4 regions of the Atlantibacter sp. genome follow, and region 2 is predicted to be linked to each of the others. Evidence: predicted binding sites of a transcription regulator. Region 2 holds the regulator's gene; each other region holds the start of a gene.
What was found. The regulator PurR, encoded in region 2, represses purine synthesis genes. The targets are predictions, from matches to a motif close to CANGCAAACGTTTGCNTG.

Region 1 (5,615 bases), on a different contig from region 2:
GCGCGCTTTGTGCGTGCCGTTGAGCAGGCGCTGGAAGACAACTGCCCGATGATCTGCTTCTCCGCATCCGGTGGCGCACGTATGCAGGAAGCGCTGATGTCGCTGATGCAGATGGCGAAAACCAGCGCAGCGCTGGCGAAAATGCAGGAGCGCGGCTTGCCGTATATCTCTGTGCTGACCGACCCGACCATGGGCGGCGTTTCCGCCAGCTTCGCGATGCTGGGCGATCTGAACATCGCCGAGCCGAAAGCGCTGATTGGCTTTGCCGGCCCGCGCGTTATCGAACAGACCGTGCGTGAGAAATTGCCTGCCGGTTTCCAGCGCAGCGAGTTCTTAATCGAGAAAGGGGCGATCGATATGATTATTCGTCGTCCTGAACTGCGCCTGAAGCTTGCCAGCCTGCTGGCGAAAATGATGAATCTCCCGGCACCAGGGCCGGATGCGCCGCTGGAAACCATTGTGGTTCCGCCAGCGCCAGACCAGGAACAAGAGGCCTGATCGTCATGAAGGGCAGGGCCATAACGGCGCTGCCCTTTTTGTTTATCCATCGCTAACACGTACAGGCATCATGGAAAAAGATCGTATTCCCCACGCCACGTCGCCCCTGGCTACGTGGCTTTCTTATCTGGAAAACCTGCACAGTAAAACCATCGACATGGGGCTGGAGCGCGTATCGCGCGTGGCGGCGACCCTTGACATTCAAAAGCCCGCGCCGTTTGTGTTTACGGTTGCCGGCACCAACGGCAAAGGCACCACCTGCCGCACGCTGGAAGCTATTCTGATGGCGGCTGGGCTGCGGGTTGGCGTCTACAGTTCGCCACATCTGGTGCGCTATACCGAGCGGGTGCGCATTCAGGGCGCGGAGCTTTCGGAATCCGACCATACCGCGTCGTTCAGCGCCATTGAGACTGCGCGTGGCGAGACCTCGCTGACCTATTTCGAGTACGGCACGCTGTCGGCGCTGTGGTTGTTTAAACAGTCGGCGCTGGATGTGGTGATTCTGGAAGTGGGCCTCGGCGGGCGTCTGGATGCCACCAACCTCGTGGATTGCGATGTGGCGGTCATCACCAGTATCGCCCTCGACCATACTGACTGGCTGGGGCCGGATCGCGAAAGCATTGGCCGTGAGAAAGCGGGCGTGTTCCGCGCCGGTAAACCGGCCATCGTCGGCGAGCCGGATATGCCGACCTCCATCGCGGCGGTTGCCCTGGAGAAAGGCGCGCTGCTGGCGCGGCACGGCGTAGACTGGGATTACCAGGCAAGCGAGACCGGCTGGCATTTCCAGGATGCGCAGGGTGAATTGCGCAACCTGCCGCTGCCCTTCGTCCCGCAGCCGAACGCCGCCACGGCGCTGGCAGCGATCCGCGCCAGCCAGCTGGCGGTGAGCGAAGCCGCCATCCGCCAGGGCATCGAACAGGCGCTGCTGCCGGGGCGTTTTCAGTGCGTCAGCGAGTCGCCGCGCGTCATTTTGGATGTGGCGCACAATCCCCATGCGGCAGCGTATCTGGCAAGCCAGATGCAGCGCCTGCCTGCGGGCGGGAAAGTGCTTGCGGTCATCGGGATGCTGCACGATAAAGATATTGCGGGCACGCTGGCCTGTCTGGAGCCGGTGGTGGATAGCTGGTATTGTGCCCCACTGGAGGGCCCGCGCGGTGCCACGGCTGAGCAACTGCTGGAACACCTGAAGCAGGGTGAACGCTATCAGAGCGTGGTGCAGGCCTGGGATGCTGCTATGGCGCAGGCTCAACCGCAAGATACCGTACTGGTGTGCGGTTCGTTTCATACCGTAGCGCATGTAATGGAAGCGATGGACGCGAGGAGGCGAGGTGGCGAGTAAATTTCAAAACCGATTAGTGGGCACGATCGTGCTGGTCGCGCTGGGCGTAATTTTGCTGCCAGGGCTGCTGGACGGCCAGAAAAAACATTACCAGGACGAGTTTGCGGCAATCCCGCTGGTGCCGAAACCAGGGGATACTGACGAGCCGGATATGCTGCCTGCCGCCACGCAGGCGCTGCCCGCACAGCCGCCGGAAGGCGCGGCGGAAGAGGTGAGGGCGGCGAACGCGGCGGCCTCGGCGATCGATACCGGGCGTCTGGCGAATAACGCCAATAATCTCGATCCGCTGCCGGAACCGGAGCCTGTCCCGCCGGGCAAACCGAAAGCGCAGGACACGCCGAAAAAACCGCAGACCAAACCGCAAAAAGATAAAACCGACGAACAACTGGCGATGCTGAGTGAAGAGGCACCGCCGAAGAAAGCCGAACCGGCTAAACCGGATACGCCGCCGACCGGCAAAGCTTATGTGGTGCAGTTGGGCGCGCTCAAAAATGCCGACAAAGTCAATGAAATTGTTGGTAAACTGCGCGGCGCGGGGTACCGGGTTTATACGTCGCCGTCAACGCCGGTACAGGGTAAAATCACCCGCATTCTGGTTGGGCCGGACGCCTCACGCGATAAGTTAAAAGGATCGCTTAGCGAGCTCAACCAGCTTTCCGGGCTGAACGGGGTAGTGATGAATTATTCCGTAAACTGATGGTCGGGGATGAGCAGACTTATCTGTTGATAAATAACAGATAAGACAAGAAGCTCTCCCTGAAACGCAGCGGGAACCGGGGAAAAAAGCACGGCGTTGAAGATTTTTTCAACGCCTTTTTTTATTGAGCAAGGGAAAGGAAATCCCTACGCAAACGTTTTCTTTTTCTGTTAGAATGCGCCCCGAACTGGACGTCAGGGCGATTTATCACAGGACACATTCATGGTCTGGATAGATTACGCCATCATCGCGGTTATCGGCTTTTCCTGTTTGGTAAGCGTTATCCGCGGGTTTGTGCGTGAAGCGTTATCGCTGGTTACCTGGGGCTGTGCCTTCTTTGTCGCCAGCCACTACTACACTTACCTGGCGGTTTGGTTCACTGGCTTTGAAGACGAACTGGTACGTAATGGGATAGCGATCGCAGTGCTGTTTGTTGCGACGCTGATTGTCGGCGCGATCGTCAACTATGTGATTGGCGCGCTGGTGGAGAAAACCGGCCTGTCGGGTACAGACAGGGTGTTGGGGATCTGTTTTGGCGCGCTGCGCGGTGCGCTTATCGTCTCCGCCATTCTGTTCTTTCTTGATACCTTTACCGGCTTTTCCAAAAGCGACGACTGGCAAAAATCGCAGCTTATCCCGCAATTCAGTTTCATCATCAGATGGTTTTTTGACTATCTGCAAAGCTCGTCAAGTTTCTTACCCCGGTAATTGTGCCGGGGGCAGTCTCTTAATGAGGAAAAGACAACATGTGCGGTATTGTCGGTATCGCCGGTGTTATGCCGGTAAACCAGTCTATTTATGACGCGTTAACGGTGCTTCAGCACCGTGGGCAGGATGCCGCAGGCATCATCACCATTGATGCAAACAACGGCTTTCGCCTGCGCAAAGCCAACGGCCTGGTGAGTGATGTATTCGAAGCCCGCCATATGCAGCGTCTGCAAGGCAATATGGGTATCGGCCATGTGCGTTATCCGACAGCAGGCAGCTCCAGCGCCTCCGAAGCACAACCCTTTTACGTGAACTCCCCGTACGGGATCACTCTGGCGCACAACGGCAACCTGACCAACGCGCACGAACTGCGCCGGATGCTGTTTGAAGAGAAGCGCCGCCATATCAACACCACCTCGGATTCCGAAGTTCTGCTGAACGTATTCGCCAGCGAACTGGATAACTTCCGCCACTACCCGCTGGAAGCGGATAACATTTTTGCCGCCATTGCTGCTACCAACCGCCTGATCCGCGGCGCATATGCCTGCGTGGCGATGATTATCGGCCATGGCATGGTGGCCTTCCGCGATCCGAACGGTATTCGTCCGCTGGTGCTGGGTAAGCGCGATATCGGCGATGGCCGCACCGAGTATATGGTGGCCTCCGAGAGCGTGGCGCTGGATACCCTGGGCTTCGAATTCTTACGCGACGTCGCGCCCGGCGAGGCGATTTACATCACCGAGAAGGGCCAGCTGTTTACCCGCCAGTGCGCCGATAACCCGGCCAGCAATCCGTGCCTGTTTGAGTATGTCTACTTTGCGCGCCCTGACTCGTTTATCGACAAGATTTCCGTGTACAGCGCCCGCGTCGGCATGGGTAAAAAGCTCGGCGAGAAAATTGCCCGTGAATGGGAAGATCTCGATATCGACGTGGTCATCCCCATCCCGGAAACCTCTTGCGATATCGCGCTGGAGATTGCCCACATCCTGAATAAGCCGTACCGCCAGGGTTTTGTGAAAAACCGCTACGTGGGCCGCACCTTTATCATGCCGGGCCAGCATCTGCGCCGTAAATCGGTGCGCCGCAAGCTCAATGCCAACCGCGCAGAATTCCGCGATAAGAACGTATTGCTGGTGGATGACTCTATCGTTCGCGGCACCACCTCTGAGCAGATTATCGAGATGGCGCGTGAAGCGGGGGCGAAGAAGGTTTATCTGGCCTCTGCTGCGCCGGAAATTCGTTTCCCGAACGTCTACGGCATTGATATGCCGAGCGCTAACGAGCTGATTGCCCACGGGCGCGAAGTGGATGAAATTCGCCAGATCATCGGCGCAGACGGGCTGATTTTCCAGGACCTGGACGATCTGATTGAAGCGGTACGCGCCGAGAACCCAGATATTCAGCAGTTTGAATGCTCGGTGTTTAACGGCGTTTACGTCACGAAAGACGTCGACCAGCAATATCTGGAGTATCTTGAATCCCTGCGTAATGACGACGCCAAAGCGGTGCTGCGCCAGAACGAAGTGGAGAATTTAGAGATGCATAACGAAGGGTAAAACGTCGATCCCTTCCGGACCACCGGGAGGGATTTTTCATTCCGTCTCTCTGCATTTCCCTTCAACGCCTGGCTAACTTGCATATCCCTCGCTGTTGCGGCAAAGTTTGCCCACGTATTTTCCGTTCAGGCAAAAACTAATGAAACGACTCATTGTGGGCATTTCCGGGGCAAGCGGAGCGATTTATGGGGTTCGGTTGTTGCAGGTGCTGCAATCGGTGCCTGAGGTCGAAACCCATCTGATCATGAGCCAGGCCGCACGCCAGACGCTGGCGCTGGAAACCTCGCTGTCGCTGCGCGATGTGCAGGCGCTGGCCGATGTGGTCCACGATGCGCGGGATATCGCCGCCAGCATTTCATCCGGGTCGTTTCGTACATCGGGGATGGTGATCCTGCCATGCTCCATCAAAACGCTCTCCGGCATTGTGCACAGTTATACCGATGGGTTGCTGACCCGCGCCGCAGACGTCGTGTTGAAAGAGCGCCGTCCGTTAATTCTTTGCGTGCGGGAAACGCCGCTGCACGTTGGGCATTTGCGCCTGATGACCCAGGCTGCGGAGTTAGGCGCGGTAATAATGCCGCCGATGCCTGCGTTTTATCACCAGCCCGCCACACTCAATGACGTGATTAACCAGACGGTGAACCGGGTACTCGACCAGTTGGATATCGAACTGCCGGAAGATCTTTTCCATCGCTGGCAGGGAGCCTGACGCATCTGTTCGGTGCGTCGAAATCTGAGCGCCTCATTTTGGGGCATTTTTGTAACCGCGATCAAATCCTGAAAATATAATCCCCGTTCACGCATTTCCGCTAAAGAC
Region 2 (5,615 bases):
TGTTGCAATACGCGTTTATAAAAATCGGGATTTTTGACCTGGAGATCGGTGGGAGAAGGGCCATTAATGGCGACACCCGCTTTGCTCAGCAGGTCATTAACAATACGGAACCACTGATTGTCCCGTAGCTCGACTTCTTCTATACACGATGAACTCATAGCTTCTCCATCACTGTGCGGTGAACATCGCCCTGAATGCAGGGCGTCGAGAAATCGCGGGATAATCCGCGAGCCTGAAATCCGACGAGAACAGAGGAAGGGAGAAGGCCCTTACCTTAAAGGCCGTCCGTGGTGCTAAATGAAAATCCGTAGAGACTTTTATTTTTAAAAGACTGCCAATCAGTATAGAACTCACCCAACAGACGTTCAATAAAAAATGATTAGCAGTCTAATTAAATTTGCAAGGCGGATCAGACGCTTTGCGATGAGGTTGCAGGCTCACGCAGCCGCGCGGTTGCGCGGTCAGTGGCCTGCATGCGATAGCCCAGAGCGACAATCAGCACGGTAGACAGCATCACGCTGGTGGTAGAGAGCAATGGTGCGGAAGAGACCAACCAGGACACTGCCAGGCTGGCAATAAAGCACAAGCCCAGCTGCAAGGTGTTTTGCAGCGCGGCGGCACGGCCGGTCGCCTGGGGGAACGGTTGCAGGGCAGATGCCACCACGATGGGATAAATTGCGCCGTTCACCGCCGCCATCAGGCAGAACGGGATCAGCACCAGCGTCAGGCTGGCATTCGGCATTAGCCCTGCGCCCCAGGTGCCGACCACGCTCAGCGCAAACAGGATCAACAGCCACGGCAGCATCTGCGGGCCGTGCCATTTTTTCAACGCGCTGCGACAGCCGTAACCGCCAATCAGAAACGCGATGGTTTGCGGCACATAGCTCAGGCCGATGGCCGTCGGTCCGTAACCCATGTCATTAAGGATAAACGGCGAGCCGGTGAGCCAGGCGAAGAAGCTGGCGGAGCAGCCCGCGTAAATCAGCACGTTGCCACGGTAGGTTTTGGAACGCAGCAACGTCATGAAGCTGAGCGACGGCGCATCGGCATGGTGCGACGGCGCGCGCGGTTTCAGGCGCAGCGCCGGGATCATCAATACCAGGGTGACGGCAAACAGCACCAGGAAAATCACTTTCCAGTCGAAATGATGCAGCAGCCAGCTGCCTAACAGCGGGGCGAGAGCAGGCGACAGCGCCACCAGCGGCATAATGGTGGCGAAAATGCGGTTGGTGCGGGTCGCCGGATAATAATCGGTGACCAGCGCCTGCCAGGTTACGGCAGCGGCACAGACGCCTACCGCCTGGACAAAGCGCAGCGCCAGCAGCATGGCGGCATTGTCTACCCACAGCATGCCCAGACAGCCCACGGCGAAAATGCTCAGGCCAGCCAGTAAAATCGGTTTACGACCATAGCGGTCAGACAATGGCCCCCACGCCAGTTGCGCAACGGCAAACCCGGCCAGGAACAAACTCAGGCTGGCGCTGACGGCGGACGCCTCAGTGCCCAAATCCTGTTGAATGGCGGCAAACGCCGGTAGATACATATCGGTAGCCAGGAAGCCCAGAACGCTTAACCCTGCCAGCCACACTAAAAAACCTCGTGAAGGACGCATGGTAATTCTCTTCTTTTTTGATCTGATAACGCTTATTACGGACGCAGGAGTGTACAAAAGTGCAATCGTCCTTGTGAAACGTTAATATTTGCACGTTCCTTTCAAATTTTTTGCAGGCAGAACATGTGGTCTGAATATTCACTGGAAGTGGTTGATGCGGTGGCGCGTAACGGCAGCTTCAGCGCGGCGGCGCAGGAACTGCACCGGGTGCCGTCGGCGGTGAGCTATACCGTTAAACAACTGGAAGAATGGCTGGCGGTTCCGCTATTTATCCGCCGTCACCGGGAAGTGGAGCTGACGCCTGCCGGGGCGTGGTTTTTAAAAGAGGGCCGTTCTGTTATCAGAAAAATGATGGTCACGCGCCAGCAATGCCAGCAGATCGCCAACGGTTGGCGCGGGCAGCTCTCTATTGCGGTCGATAATATCGTCAAACCGACGCGCACCCGCCAGCTAATCCTCGATTTCTATCGCCATTTCGACGATGTGGAACTGATTGTCGCCCAGGAAGTGTTTAACGGCGTGTGGGATGCGCTGTCGGACGGGCGCGTCGAGCTGGCGATTGGCGCGACCCAGGCGATCCCGGTGGGCGGACGGTTCGCGTTTCGCGATATGGGGCCGCTAAGCTGGCAGTGTGTGGTGAGCGCCAGCCATCCGCTGGCGGCGGAACCAACACCGCTCAGCGATGACCAACTGCGCCAGTGGCCGTCGCTGGTACTGGAAGATACCTCGCGCTCGTTGCCCAAGCGCACCACCTGGCTGCTGGATAATCAGCGCCGCGTAGTGGTGCCAGACTGGGCGACAGCGGTGGCGTGTTTAAACAACGGCTTGTGCGTCGGCATGGTGCCTGCGCATGTGGCGCACGACCCGGTGGTGGCAGGGCGCTGGAAAAAGCTGGAACTGGACGACCCGTTCCCGGACTCCCCGTGCTGCCTCACCTGGAAGCAGACCGATACTTCGCCTGCGCTGCTGTGGCTGCTGGATTATCTGGGCGATAGCGAAACGCTGAACCGGGAGTGGTTGATGGAGCCGGAATAACCGGCTCCAGGAAGATTAACGGCGGTAATCGCGGAACGGACCGTCCGCGACGGAGCGGCGTTCAATCAGGCGCGGATGCACTTCGATGGTTTGTGACTCTTCACGCTTATTCACGATGCGGTCGAGCAGCATATTAAACGCGGTTTCGCCCAGGGAATCTTTTGGCTGATGAATGGTGGTCAGCGCCGGGCTGAAATAGCGCGCGTTGCGCACATTGTCATAACCGATCACCGAAATATCCTGCGGCACCCGCAGGCCCATCTCATCGGCGGCGCAAATCGCGCCCATCGCCATCACATCGCCGCCGCAGAACACCGCAGTAGGGCGCGGCTGCTGTGAGAGGATCTGCTGCATGGCGCGATAACCTGATTCCGGCTCGAAATCACCCTGCACAATCCAGTTTTCCGGCACGCTGATTTGCACTTCTTCCAGCGCTTTCAGGAAACCGGCCAGACGGCCCGCGCCGGTGTTACGTTCCAGCGGACCGGGGATCACGCCGATTTCGCGGTGGCCGCGCTCAATCAGGTAGCGCCCGGCCATATAACCGCCCTGGAAAGCGTTATCGATCACCGAGTCGGTGAAGTCGGCTTTGGATTCGCCCCAGTCCATCACCACCATCGGAATATGGCGATACTCTTCCAGCATCGACAGCAGGGATTCCGGGTATTCGGAGCACATCACCAGTAAACCGTCGACGCGCTTTTGCGCCATCATCGACAGATAGGCGCGCTGTTTTTCCTGGTTGTTATGGGCGTTACCGAGGATCAGCGTATAGCCTTTGGTGAAACAACTGTTTTCCACGGCTTCGATAATTTCAGCAAAATAGGGCGCTTCGCTGCTGGTCGCCAGCAAACCGATAGACTTGGTGTGATTAACTTTTAAACTGCGCGCCACGGCGCTCGGGGAATAGTGCAATTCCTTGATGGCTGCCCAAACTGCATTGCGCGTTTCTTCCGCAACAAAGCGGGTTTTGTTAATCACATGCGACACAGTTGTAGTGGAAACGTTTGCGCGTTTAGCGACATCTTTTATTGTTGCCATTCTTGTTACTCCAGACCCTCTCCGAGCCCCTGTTCATCACAGGTTAAACGTTTGCCTATGCCAACCTCGGTCCGCAACATTTCGGTTGCAGTATGTCGGGGATTGCGACATTAAAAGGAGGGGGTCAATGGCTGGTGAAAAATAAGGTAGCGACGGATTTTGTCTGATCTTGCGCAAAAGGGGAAGAGGGAAAACGCATATCAGCTTAAATCCCGTGGTAATTTTGTCTGAATTTATGCAAAAATGATCTGCACACACTTTTAATGTGGGTAACAAGGAGAGCAAAAATGAGCACAGACCTGAAATTTTCTCTGGTGACGACCGTTATCGTGCTGGGACTGATTGTGGCAACCGGTTTAGTTGCGGTACTGAACTAAACAGAAATTGCATTTCGACCGCGTTTGGCAATTACAAACACCAGAAAATGGCTATTTTTTGGTGTTTGGTTCCCTTTCCTGGCTCCCACCTCTGTTTCACTTCATTATTCACATTTGCGCAAAAATCTTTTGCCAAAATGGTTACTTCCTTTCTGATGTGACAAATGTCACTCTTTGCTTCTTTTTTGCGACAGGTCGCCGTGTAGTAAACACACGTGAAGCGACACGATTTCTGGAATTCACCTATGAAAATAAATTATCCGTTGCTGGCGCTGGCTATCGGCGCGTTTGGGATCGGCACGACTGAGTTTTCACCGATGGGGCTGTTGCCCGTCATCGCCAAAGGTGTCGATGTCTCGATCCCCGCAGCCGGAATGCTCATCAGCGCCTATGCGGTGGGGGTGATGGTTGGCGCGCCGCTGATGACGCTGCTTTTGTCTCATCGCGCACGGCGCAGCGCGCTGATCTTCCTGATGGCGATTTTCACCCTCGGCAATGTGCTTTCCGCCATCGCGCCGGATTACGCCACTTTAATGGTCTCACGCATTATCACCAGCCTGAACCACGGCGCGTTTTTTGGCCTGGGGTCGGTGGTCGCGGCAAGCGTAGTGCCGAAGCATAAACAGGCCAGCGCGGTCGCCACGATGTTTATGGGCCTGACGATTGCCAATATCGGCGGCGTGCCTGCTGCCACATGGCTCGGCGAGACTATCGGCTGGCGGATGTCGTTCCTGGCGACGGCGGGCCTCGGTGTGATTTCGATGGTTAGCCTGTGGTTCTCGCTGCCGAAAGGCGGCGCAGGCGAACGCCCGGACGTGAAAAAAGAGTTATCGGTACTGATGCGTCCGCAGGTGGTCAGCGCACTGTTAACCACCGTCTTAGGCGCGGGGGCGATGTTTACGCTCTATACCTATATTTCGCCGGTATTGCAGCACGTTACCCACGCCACGCCGCTGTTTGTTACCGCGATGCTGGTGCTGATTGGCGTCGGTTTTTCCCTCGGCAACTGGCTGGGTGGCCGACTGGCGGATAAATCCGTGACCGGCACCCTGAAAGGCTTTTTACTGCTGCTGATCGTGATTATGGCCGCTATTCCGTGGCTGGCGCGCAGTGAATTTGGCGCGGCGCTGAGCATGGTGGTATGGGGCGCGGCGACCTTTGCGGTGGTGCCGCCGTTGCAGATGCGCGTAATGCGCGTTGCCAGCGAAGCGCCGGGACTGTCGTCATCGGTAAATATCGGGGCGTTTAACCTGGGCAATGCGCTGGGCGCGGCGGCAGGCGGCGCGGTGATCCAGGCGGGGTTAGGGTTCAGCATGGTGCCGGTGATGGGCGCAATGATTGCGGCGGTCGGGCTGGCGCTGGTGGTGCTGTCTTCAAGACGTGAACGCGAGACGCTGTGTGCGGCGGAATAAAAAAACGGAGAAGGGCGACCTTCTCCGTGATGGGGCTTAGGCGGCGAAGTTTTTCGCCGCAAACTCCCAGTTTACCAGCGCCCAGAAGTGCTCCAGATACTGCGGGCGGGCGTTGCGGTAATCGATGTAGTAAGCATG
Region 3 (5,615 bases), on a different contig from region 2:
CCGATATGCGCATAACGCACCACGTCCTCGCCCTCTTTACGGGAGATCAGGAACAGTTTGGCGTGGATTTTCAGGCCTGGCGCGGAGAAGATCACATGTACGCCCGCTTCCGTCAGGCGTTTCGCCCAGTGGATGTTGGCTTCTTCGTCAAAACGCGCCTGTAACTCCACCACCACGGTGACTTTTTTACCGTTATGCGCCGCGTGGATCATCGCGTCGATAATGCGCGAATCCTTGGCCACGCGGTAAATATTGATTTTTATCGCCAGCACGCTGGGGTCAAACGAGGCCTGGCGCAGCAGTTCCAGCACGTGCTCAAAAGTGTGGTAAGGGTAATAAAGCAGCACATCGCGCTCGCGGATCGCATCGAAGCCGTTGCGGAATTTATCAAACCAGACATGGCGCAGACGCGGCAGCGGCTTGTTCACCAGATTGGCTTTGCCCACGTTCGGGAAGCTGATGAAGTCTTTGAAGTTGTGGTAACGGCCACCGGGTACGATGGAGTCATAGCGCGAAATCGATAATTTCTGGCGCAGCATTTCCACCATGGCGTCGGGCATATCTCGCTGGTAGACAAAGCGCACCGGCTCTGCCGTCAGACGCTGTTTCAGGCTGGAAGACATCAGTTCCAGCAGGCTGGATTCCATCTCATGCACCAGGTCGTATTCGGCGTCGCGAGTCATTTTCATCGAATAGGCGTTAAGCGCATCGTAATCGAAGAAACCTTTAAAAATATCGTCCAGGCAGAAGCGCAGGATATTATCCAGCAGGATCATCGGCTTGCGGCGGCGCGGCGTTTCCGGCGGCAGGTTTACGAAGCGCGGCACTTTATCGGACGGGATTTCCAGCAGCGCGTAGCGGATTTCATCGCCGCGAATGATCTCTACCGCCAGATAGGTGTAATCATCTTTTAAAAACTGCACCAGGTCGGTGTCGCGATACAGCAAAATTGGCGTAATGTGCTGGCGCAGATAGTGTTTGAAATAGTGGCGCAACCAGCCCTGCTGGTTTTGTGAAAGCTGGCGTTCGTTGATCAGGAAGATTTGGTTACGCGCCATTTCCAGCAGCAGATCGTTATACAACCCGTCAAATTCCTGATCGGCTTTAAGGACCCGCGACTGGATCTTGCCCAGCAAATGGCGGGAATGCGAGGTGATACCTTGCTCCTCGCTGATCAAAATGCGGCGTTTGAGTTCGGCGAAGCGAACCTTATAAAACTCATCAAGATTATTGGAATAAATCCCCAGAAAACGCATCCGCTCGATCAGCGGGTTGCTTTTATCCGCAGCTTCCTGCAGCACGCGCTCGTTGAATGACAGCCAACTGAGCTCTTTCTCGATGTATAGTTTTTCCTGACCCATGACTACTGACACTCCGGTTATCTCACTCGGGACGTGGAAAATCCGTCTCGATACTATTATGGCGAGCGAAGACCCGCGATGTCCAACGATGCCACAAAAGTATGACAGCTACATGAGCGTGGCGGCGCTAAGTGACTTTTTTGTTTCATTTATTTGCCATAAGCCGAAAACAAAACAGGCCCGGTATCTACCAGGCCTGATCGTTGTTTAACGCGTGAAGCAGTTACTCTTCGGACGCATAGCCCTGGGCGGGCAGCGGTTTGCCGTCGAGCCAGGCTTCGTTGCCGTGCATCGTCAGGCGGCCTTCCATAAACCAACTGACCACCAACGGATAAATGGCGTGCTCCTGGGCCTGCACCCGGGCCGTCACGTCATCTTCATTATCGCCTTCGAAAACCGGCACGGTCGCCTGCAAAATCACCGGGCCGCCGTCCAGCTCATCGGTTACGAAATGCACGGAAGTGCCGTGCTCTTCATCGCCGTTTTCCAGCACCTGTTGATGGGTATGCAGGCCGGGATATTTCGGTAGCAGGGAAGGGTGGATGTTGATCAACCGTCCACGGTAATGCGCCACAAACGCCGGGCTCAGAATGCGCATATAGCCTGCCAGCACCACCAGATCCGGGGCATAGGCGTCGATTTCCAGCATCAATTCGCGGTCGAACGCTTCGCGGCTGGCGAACTGGCTGGCCGTGAGCGCATGGGCGGGAATGCCCGCCTCTCTGGCGCGTTCAAGGCCGAACGCGTCGGCCTTATTGCTGAATACCGCGCTAATGGTGCCGTTGATCTTCTTCTGTTGGCAGGCGTCGATAATGGCCTGCAAGTTGCTTCCGTTGCCAGAAATCAGCACCACAATGTGTTTCATTACTCAATAACCACGCGTTGTTCGGAATCAGAAGCCTTGATGATACCGATTTTCCACGCCTTTTCGCCACGCGCATTGAGTAAAGAAATCGCTTTTTCGGCCTCGCTCGCAGGCAGCGCGATAACCATTCCGACGCCGCAGTTAAATGTGCGATACATCTCGTGTTTGCTGACGTTGCCTGCTTTCTGCATCCAGTCAAATACCGCAGGCCACTGCCAGGAAGATTCGTCGATCACGGCTTGGGTGTTGTCCGGCAGCACGCGCGGAATGTTTTCCCAGAAGCCGCCGCCGGTCAGGTGGGCGATAGCATGGACATCAGCCTGCTCGATCAGCTCCAGGATAGATTTCACATAAATGCGCGTCGGGGCCAGCAGGTGATCCGCCAGCGATTTGCCTTCCAGTTGCGTGGTAAGCGGGTCGCAACCGCTGACGTCAACAATTTTGCGCACCAGGGAATAGCCGTTGGAGTGTGGACCGCTGGAAGCCAGCGCAATCAGCACATCGCCATCGGCCACTTTGGAACCGTCGATAATCTCTGACTTCTCGACCACACCCACGCAAAAACCAGCTACGTCGTAATCTTCGCCGTGATACATACCCGGCATTTCCGCCGTTTCGCCGCCAACCAGCGCACAGCCGGACTGTAAACAGCCTTCGGCGATGCCGGTAATGACGCTGGCTGCGGTATCTACATCCAGTTTGCCGGTGGCGTAGTAGTCCAGGAAGAACAGCGGTTCTGCGCCCTGTACCACCAGGTCGTTAACGCACATGGCGACCAAATCGATGCCGATGGTGTCGTGACGTTTTAAATCCATTGCCAGACGCAGCTTGGTGCCGACGCCGTCGGTGCCCGATACCAGAACCGGCTCGCGATATTTCTGCGGCAACGCGCACAATGCGCCGAATCCGCCCAGTCCGCCCATGACTTCAGGGCGGCGAGTTTTTTTCACGACGCCTTTAATACGGTCGACCAGAGCATTACCTGCATCAATATCAACGCCGGCATCTTTATAGCTGAGAGAGGTTTTATCGGTCACTGCACAATCCCCACGCGGTTGCGGTAGTAAGAAAACGCGGCAATTCTAACAGTGCAGGCAAACGTTTGCGAGCCTCTTATTTAGCGCATTTAAAATCTTATGGCGTAGACTGATTTCAGTTCGGTTGATCCCGATCATGACCATTAGATATGGCGCAGCGGCGAAAAAGCGGTATAATCCGGCGATTTTTTTTGTGGCTGCCACCTTTCTGGGGAGAAAGAGTATGAAGATCGTGGAAGTGAAACACCCACTCGTCAAACACAAGCTCGGGCTGATGCGTGAAAATGATATTAGCACCAAGCGCTTTCGTGAACTGGCCTCGGAAGTGGGCAGCCTGCTGACCTATGAAGCGACTTCCGACCTCGAAACCGAGAGAGTGGTTATCGAAGGCTGGAACGGCCCGGTAGAAGTCGAACAAATCAAAGGCAAAAAAATTACCGTGGTGCCGATCCTGCGTGCCGGTCTGGGCATGATGGAAGGCGTACTGGAGCACGTGCCGAGCGCGCGTATCAGCGTGGTAGGTATCTACCGTAACGAAGAGACGCTGGAGCCGGTTCCTTATTTCCAGAAGCTGGTTTCCAACATCGACGAGCGTATGGCGCTGGTGGTTGACCCGATGCTGGCGACCGGCGGCTCAATGATCGCCACTATTGACCTGCTGAAAAACGCCGGCTGCCACAGCATTAAAGTACTGGTGCTGGTTGCCGCGCCGGAAGGTATCGCCGCGCTGGAGAAAGCGCACCCGGACGTAGAGTTGTACACTGCGTCTATCGACAAGGGATTGAACGAGCACGGATACATCATTCCGGGCCTCGGCGATGCCGGCGACAAGATTTTTGGTACTAAATAAATGAACGCATAAAAAAAGCCGACTTCGATAGTCGGCTTTTTTTTGGGTTATTCATCAGTAATCGTTATTTCATAAATCATTACAACAACACTCAGAGGAAAACACTATGACGCGCCGTGCTATCGGGGTAAGCGAAAGACCACCGCTGCTTCAAACCATCCCGCTTAGTTTGCAGCACTTGTTCGCCATGTTTGGCGCAACCGTGCTGGTGCCAATCCTGTTTCATATCAACCCGGCCACCGTGCTGCTGTTTAACGGTATCGGGACCCTGCTGTATCTGTTTATCTGTAAGGGCAAAATCCCGGCCTATCTTGGGTCGAGCTTTGCGTTTATCTCTCCGGTGTTGTTACTGCTGCCGTTGGGTTATGAACTGGCCCTGGGCGGCTTTATCGTCTGCGGTGCGCTGTTTTGCCTGGTGGCGTTGATTGTCAAAAAAGCCGGGACTGGCTGGCTGGACGTGATGTTCCCGCCTGCGGCGATGGGCGCGATTGTGGCGGTTATCGGTCTGGAACTGGCGGGCGTGGCGGCCAATATGGCGGGTCTGCTGCCAGCGGAAGGGCAGATGCCGGATTCCACCACCATTATCATTTCGTTGGTGACGCTGGGCGTGACGGTATTTGGCTCGGTGCTGTTTCGCGGCTTCCTGGCGATTATCCCGATCCTGATCGGCGTGCTGGCGGGTTACGCGCTCTCCTTCATCATGGGCGTGGTTGATATCACGCCAATTAAAGACGCGCACTGGTTCGCGCTGCCAACTTTCTACACCCCGCGCTTCGAGTGGTTCGCTATTTTCACTATCTTGCCTGCGGCGCTGGTGGTGATTGCCGAACACGTCGGGCACCTGGTGGTAACGGCCAATATCGTCAAGAAAGACCTGATTCGCGATCCGGGCCTGCATCGCTCCATGTTCGCCAACGGTTTCTCCACCATGATTTCCGGTTTCTTCGGCTCCACGCCGAACACCACCTACGGTGAAAACATCGGCGTGATGGCGATTACCCGCGTTTACAGTACCTGGGTTATCGGCGGCGCGGCGATTATCGCGATTCTGCTCTCCTGCGTCGGTAAACTGGCGGCGGCGATCCAGATTATCCCGGTTCCGGTGATGGGCGGCGTGTCGCTGCTGCTGTACGGGGTGATCGGCGCGTCCGGTATTCGCGTACTGATCGACTCCAAAGTGGATTACAGCAAAGCGCAAAACCTGATCCTCACCTCGGTGATCCTGATCATCGGCGTCAGCGGCGCGAAAGTGCATGTTGGCGCGGCGGAGCTGAAAGGCATGGCGCTGGCGACCATTGTCGGTGTGCTGCTGAGCCTGATTTTCAAATTAATCAGCGTACTGCGCCCGGAAGAAGTGGTGCTGGACGCGGAAGATCAGGAAAAAGCCTCCTGATCGTAGTAAACCGGGCGGATCTGCCGCCCGGTTCAATACGCGGCCTTTTCTGTGATAAACTCAGCGCGATTTTACTCAGGCACTGGTTGAGGTCTCTCTGAACACACCG
Region 4 (5,615 bases), on a different contig from region 2:
CGATTAAGCTGGCGATTGTCGGACGTCCGAACGTGGGCAAGTCCACGCTGACAAACCGCATCCTCGGTGAAGAGCGTGTTGTGGTGTACGACATGCCGGGCACCACCCGCGACAGTATTTACATTCCGATGGAACGCGATGAGCGCGAATATGTGCTGATCGACACCGCAGGTGTGCGTAAGCGCGGCAAAATCACCGACGTGGTAGAAAAATTCTCGGTGATCAAAACGCTTCAGGCGATTGAAGACGCCAACGTGGTGCTGCTGGTGATCGACGCGCGTGAAGGCATTTCCGATCAGGACCTGTCGCTGCTGGGCTTTATCCTTAACAGCGGCCGCTCGCTGGTTATCGTGGTCAACAAATGGGATGGCCTGAGCCAGGAAGTGAAAGACCAGGTTAAAGAAACCCTGGATTTCCGTCTGGGCTTTATCGACTTCGCGCGGGTGCACTTTATCTCTGCCCTGCACGGTAGCGGCGTCGGCAACTTGTTTGAATCGGTGCGTGAAGCCTATGACAGCTCCACCCGCCGGGTCAGCACCGCGATGCTGACCCGCATCATGAATATGGCGGCGGAAGACCATCAGCCGCCGTTAGTGCGCGGTCGCCGCGTGAAGCTGAAATACGCTCACGCGGGCGGTTATAACCCGCCGATTGTGGTGATCCACGGCAACCAGGTGAAAGACCTGCCGGATTCCTACAAACGCTATCTGATGAACTACTTCCGTAAATCGCTGGACGTGATGGGTACGCCGATCCGTATTCAGTTCAAGGAAGGGGATAACCCGTTTGCTAACAAGCGCAACACCCTGACGCCGAACCAGATGCGTAAGCGTAAGCGCCTGATTAAGCACATCAAGAAAGGTAAATAACCGAGCGGGGCCGAAAGGCCCCGTTTTGTCATTGAGGAGTGATGATGGAAATTCAATGCCCCCACTGCCAGCAGCCGGTTGAGGTAACTGCAACCGTTGCGCACTGTGAACACTGCCAGCAGGAGATCAATCTGGAAGCCCGCTGCCCCGACTGCCATCAGCCGTTACAGGTGCTGAAAGCCTGCGGCGCGGTGGATTATTTTTGCCAGAACGGCCACGGGCTGATTTCGAAAAAACGCGTCGAATTCGTACCGGTTTAACGGCTTAGTCTTTGACAGGGGCTTTGCGCTTACGCGGCGTTTTAACCGGCTGAATGCCGGTCACCTGGCTTTCAACCAGGCCATCTTCCACCCGCGTAGTCAGTACGTCGCCCGCTTTCACCTGTTTGGTTTTCTTCAGCACTTTGCCGTCGGTTGCGGTGGTCACGCTGTAGCCGCGCGCCAGCGTAGCCAGCGGGCTGACGGCTTCGAGTTGCGCAATAGCAGTACCAAAGCGCTGTTTGGTGCCGCCTAACCGCGCGGTAATCACCTGCGAGAGCCGATATTCCAGTTGCTGAATGCGGGTTTGCGCGCGATGGATGCGCCCCTGGGGCTGCTGCTGATACAGGCGTTGCGTCATGCGCTGCTGCTGTTGCGTTCCCTGGCGCAGCCGGTTTTCAACGGCATTGTTCAGCCGCTGGCGCAGGCGTTCCAGCGTGGTTTGCTGACGCGCCAAACGCAGTTGCGGATGCTGCTGTTGCAGGCGATGGTGAAGCCGGGTAAAGCGCTGCTGAAGATTCGCGAAGAAATAGTCCATCGCCATTTCCAGGCGCTGCTGCTGGCCCTGAATTTGCCGCAGCAGCTCCTGCTGGTTGCGGCTAACGACTTCCGCAGCCGCCGACGGCGTCGGAGCGCGTAAGTCGGCAATAAAATCGGCGATGGTCACATCGGTTTCGTGACCGACTGCGCTGACGATGGGAATGCGGCTGGCGAAAATCGCTCGCGCCACGCGCTCATCGTTAAAACTCCACAAATCCTCCAGCGAGCCGCCCCCGCGCCCGACGATCAGCACGTCACACTCCGCACGCTGGTTAGCAAGCTCAATGGCGCGCACGATTTGCGTCGGGGCGTCGTCGCCCTGTACCGCCGTGGGGTAAATCACCACCGGTAGCGACGGATCGCGCCGTTGCAGCACATGCAAAATATCGTGCAGCGCCGCGCCGGTTTTCGACGTGATCACGCCGATCTGGTGCGCCGGAGAGGGCAGGGGCTGTTTATGTTGGGCGTCAAATAGCCCTTCCTGGGAGAGCTTTTGCTTGAGCTGTTCAAACTGTTGTTGCAGCAGGCCCACACCCGCAGGCTGCATGCTTTCAACGATGATTTGATAGTCGCCGCGCGGCTCATACAGCGTGATATTGGCGCGAACCAGCACCTGTTGCCCGTGCTGAGGACGGAACGTAACGCGGCGGTTGCTGTTGCGGAACATCGCGCACCGCACCTGGGCGCCGTCATCTTTCAGCGTAAAGTACCAGTGACCGGACGCAGGTTGGGTGAAGTTAGAAATTTCACCGCTGATCCACACCTGGCCCATTTGCTGTTCCAGTAGCATCCGGACGGTCTGGTTTAATCGGCTGACGGTATAAATTGCGGGGGATTGGCTTAGCGACATGTGAGCTGGATCAAATTCTAAATCAGCAGGTTATTCAATCGATAGTAACGCGGTCAGAGACGATAGCAAGTATTTTTATTAAAAAATGCTAGATGCAAACGGTTACGCTCTGTATAATGCCGCGGCAATATTTTATCTGTTCTCATTCACCCAGGTTGAGATATTGCCCATGCTACGTATCGCTAAAGAAGCACTGACGTTTGACGACGTTCTCCTCGTTCCCGCTCACTCTACCGTTCTGCCGAATACTGCCGATCTGAGCACGCAGTTAACCAAAACCATCCGCCTGAATATTCCTATGCTCTCCGCAGCAATGGACACCGTGACTGAGGCTCGCCTGGCCATCGCGCTGGCGCAGGAAGGCGGTCTTGGGTTCATCCACAAAAACATGTCGATTGAACGCCAGGCTGAAGAAGTCAAGCGCGTTAAAAAACACGAAAGTGGCGTCGTGACCGACCCGCAGACCGTGCTGCCGACCACCACGCTGCGTGAAGTGAAAGAATTAACCGAACGTAATGGCTTCGCCGGTTATCCGGTCGTCACCGCCGACAACGAGCTGGTCGGCATCGTCACCGGTCGTGACGTGCGTTTCGTTACCGATCTGAGCCAGCCGGTCAGTGTTTATATGACGCCGAAAGAACGCCTTGTCACCGTACGCGAAGGCGAATCACGCGATGTCGTGCTCGCGAAAATGCACGAAAAACGCGTTGAAAAAGCGCTGGTCGTAGACGGCAGCTTCCATCTGCGCGGCATGATCACCGTAAAAGACTTCCAGAAAGCAGAGCGTAAACCGAACTCCTGTAAAGACGAGCAGGGCCGTCTGCGCGTAGGCGCGGCAGTAGGCGCTGGCGCGGGCAACGAAGAGCGCATCGACGCGCTGGTTGCCGCTGGCGTAGACGTATTGCTGATCGACTCCTCGCATGGTCATTCCGAAGGCGTGTTGCAGCGCATCCGCGAAACCCGTGCTAAATACCCGGATCTGCAAATCATCGGCGGTAACGTGGCGACGGCGGCGGGCGCGCGCGCGCTGGCAGAAGCCGGCGTGAGCGCAGTGAAAGTCGGTATTGGCCCTGGCTCAATCTGTACTACCCGTATCGTGACCGGCGTGGGCGTTCCGCAAATCACCGCGGTGGCTGACGCAGTCGAAGCGCTGGAAGGCACCGGTATTCCGGTTATCGCCGATGGCGGTATCCGTTTCTCCGGCGACATCGCAAAAGCCATTGCCGCTGGCGCAAGCGCGGTGATGGTCGGCTCCATGCTGGCAGGCACCGAAGAATCCCCGGGCGAAATTGAACTCTACCAGGGCCGTTCTTATAAATCCTACCGTGGGATGGGCTCCCTGGGCGCGATGTCCAAAGGCTCTTCTGACCGCTACTTCCAGAGCGACAACGCTGCCGACAAACTGGTGCCGGAAGGTATCGAAGGCCGTGTGGCGTACAAAGGCCGCCTGAAAGAGATTATCCACCAGCAAATGGGCGGCCTGCGTTCCTGTATGGGGCTGACCGGCTGTGGTACTATCGACGCGCTGCGTACCAAAGCAGAGTTTGTACGCATCAGCGGTGCGGGTATCCAGGAAAGTCACGTACACGACGTGACCATTACCAAAGAGTCCCCGAACTACCGTATGGGCTCCTGATTTTCTTCGCCCGACCTCGCGTCGGGCGATTTATTTAATCTGTTTCACTTGCCTCGGACTAAGCGTCAATGACAGACAATATTCATCAACATCGCATTCTCATCCTCGATTTCGGTTCTCAATATACTCAGTTGGTAGCGCGTCGCGTGCGTGAGCTGGGCGTGTATTGCGAGCTGTGGGCATGGGATGTTACTGAAGCACAGATTCGCGAATTTAATCCTAACGGCATTATTCTTTCCGGCGGCCCGGAAAGTACCACCGAGCACAACAGCCCGCGCGCGCCGCAGTACGTGTTCGAGGCGGGCGTTCCGGTTCTGGGCGTTTGCTACGGTATGCAGACTATGGCAATGCAGCTTGGCGGCCATGTTCAGGGTTCCGATGAGCGTGAATTCGGCTATGCGCAGGTGGAAGTTAAAACCGACAGCGCCCTGGTTCGCGGCATCGAAGATGCCCTGAGCGCAGAGGGTAAACCGCTGCTGGACGTGTGGATGAGCCACGGCGACAAAGTTACCGCCATCCCGGCTGATTTCGTGACCGTCGCCAGCACTGAAACCTGCCCGTTTGCCATTATGGCGAACGAAGAAAAACGTTTTTACGGCGTACAGTTCCACCCGGAAGTAACCCACACCCGCCAGGGCCTGCGTATGTTAGAGCGCTTTGTGCGCGACATCTGCCAGTGCGAAGCGCTGTGGACACCGGCGAAAATCATCGATGACGCGGTAGAACGCATTCGCCAGCAGGTTGGCAGCGATAAAGTGATCCTTGGCCTGTCCGGCGGTGTGGATTCTTCCGTTACTGCCATGCTGCTGCACCGCGCCATTGGCGACCGCCTGACTTGTGTCTTCGTTGATAACGGCCTGCTGCGCCTGAATGAAGCCGAGCAGGTGATGGACATGTTCGGCGACCATTTCGGCCTGAACATCGTTCATGTTCCGGCGGAAGCACGTTTCCTGGAAGCGTTGGCAGGGGAGAACGACCCGGAAGCCAAACGCAAAATCATTGGTCGTGTGTTCGTAGAAGTGTTTGACGAAGAAGCGTTGAGACTGGAAGACGTGAAGTGGCTGGCGCAGGGGACTATTTATCCTGACGTCATTGAATCCGCCGCTTCAGCGACCGGTAAAGCGCACGTTATCAAATCGCACCACAACGTGGGCGGCTTGCCGAAAGAGATGAAGATGGGCCTCGTTGAGCCGCTGAAAGAGCTGTTCAAAGACGAAGTGCGCAAAATCGGTCTTGAGCTGGGCCTGCCGTTCGACATGCTGTACCGTCACCCGTTCCCGGGCCCAGGCCTTGGCGTGCGTGTACTTGGCGAAGTGAAGAAAGAGTACTGCGATTTGCTGCGTCGCGCCGATGCGATCTTTATCGAAGAGCTGCGTAAAGCGGATCTGTATGACAAAGTGAGCCAGGCTTTCACCGTGTTCCTGCCGGTGCGTTCGGTAGGCGTGATGGGCGATGGTCGTAAA

Region 1: cvpA (colicin V production protein) is a predicted target of PurR. The motif match lies at 2,682-2,699, and genes of this name have one in related genera.
Region 3: purM (phosphoribosylformylglycinamidine cyclo-ligase) is a predicted target of PurR. The motif match lies at 3,318-3,335, and genes of this name have one in related genera.
Region 4: guaB (IMP dehydrogenase) is a predicted target of PurR. The motif match lies at 2,608-2,625, and genes of this name have one in related genera.

Annotation. Positions count from the first base shown of each region.
Region 1 is NZ_DAMBQK010000001.1:87,845-93,459, forward strand. It holds gene accD (acetyl-CoA carboxylase, carboxyltransferase subunit beta) at 1-498, shown strand, start outside; gene folC (bifunctional tetrahydrofolate synthase/dihydrofolate synthase) at 569-1,837, shown strand; gene dedD (cell division protein DedD) at 1,827-2,534, shown strand; gene cvpA (colicin V production protein) at 2,757-3,242, shown strand; gene purF (amidophosphoribosyltransferase) at 3,281-4,798, shown strand; gene RT120_RS00490 (UbiX family flavin prenyltransferase) at 4,938-5,507, shown strand.
Region 2 is NZ_DAMBQK010000009.1:29,747-35,361, reverse strand. It holds gene cfa (cyclopropane fatty acyl phospholipid synthase) at 1-158, opposite strand, end outside; gene punC (purine nucleoside transporter PunC) at 410-1,612, opposite strand; gene punR (DNA-binding transcriptional activator PunR) at 1,736-2,647, shown strand; gene purR (HTH-type transcriptional repressor PurR) at 2,663-3,688, opposite strand; gene RT120_RS10320 (YnhF family membrane protein) at 3,976-4,065, shown strand; gene RT120_RS10315 (MFS transporter) at 4,311-5,477, shown strand; gene sodB (superoxide dismutase [Fe]) at 5,514-5,615, opposite strand, start outside.
Region 3 is NZ_DAMBQK010000012.1:57,825-63,439, forward strand. It holds gene ppk1 (polyphosphate kinase 1) at 1-1,361, opposite strand, end outside; gene purN (phosphoribosylglycinamide formyltransferase) at 1,585-2,226, opposite strand; gene purM (phosphoribosylformylglycinamidine cyclo-ligase) at 2,226-3,263, opposite strand; gene upp (uracil phosphoribosyltransferase) at 3,487-4,113, shown strand; gene uraA (uracil permease) at 4,220-5,506, shown strand; gene RT120_RS12545 (DnaA inactivator Hda) at 5,604-5,615, shown strand, end outside.
Region 4 is NZ_DAMBQK010000012.1:46,520-52,134, forward strand. It holds gene der (ribosome biogenesis GTPase Der) at 1-869, shown strand, start outside; gene RT120_RS12485 (zinc ribbon domain-containing protein) at 914-1,129, shown strand; gene xseA (exodeoxyribonuclease VII large subunit) at 1,134-2,516, opposite strand; gene guaB (IMP dehydrogenase) at 2,686-4,152, shown strand; gene guaA (glutamine-hydrolyzing GMP synthase) at 4,221-5,615, shown strand, end outside.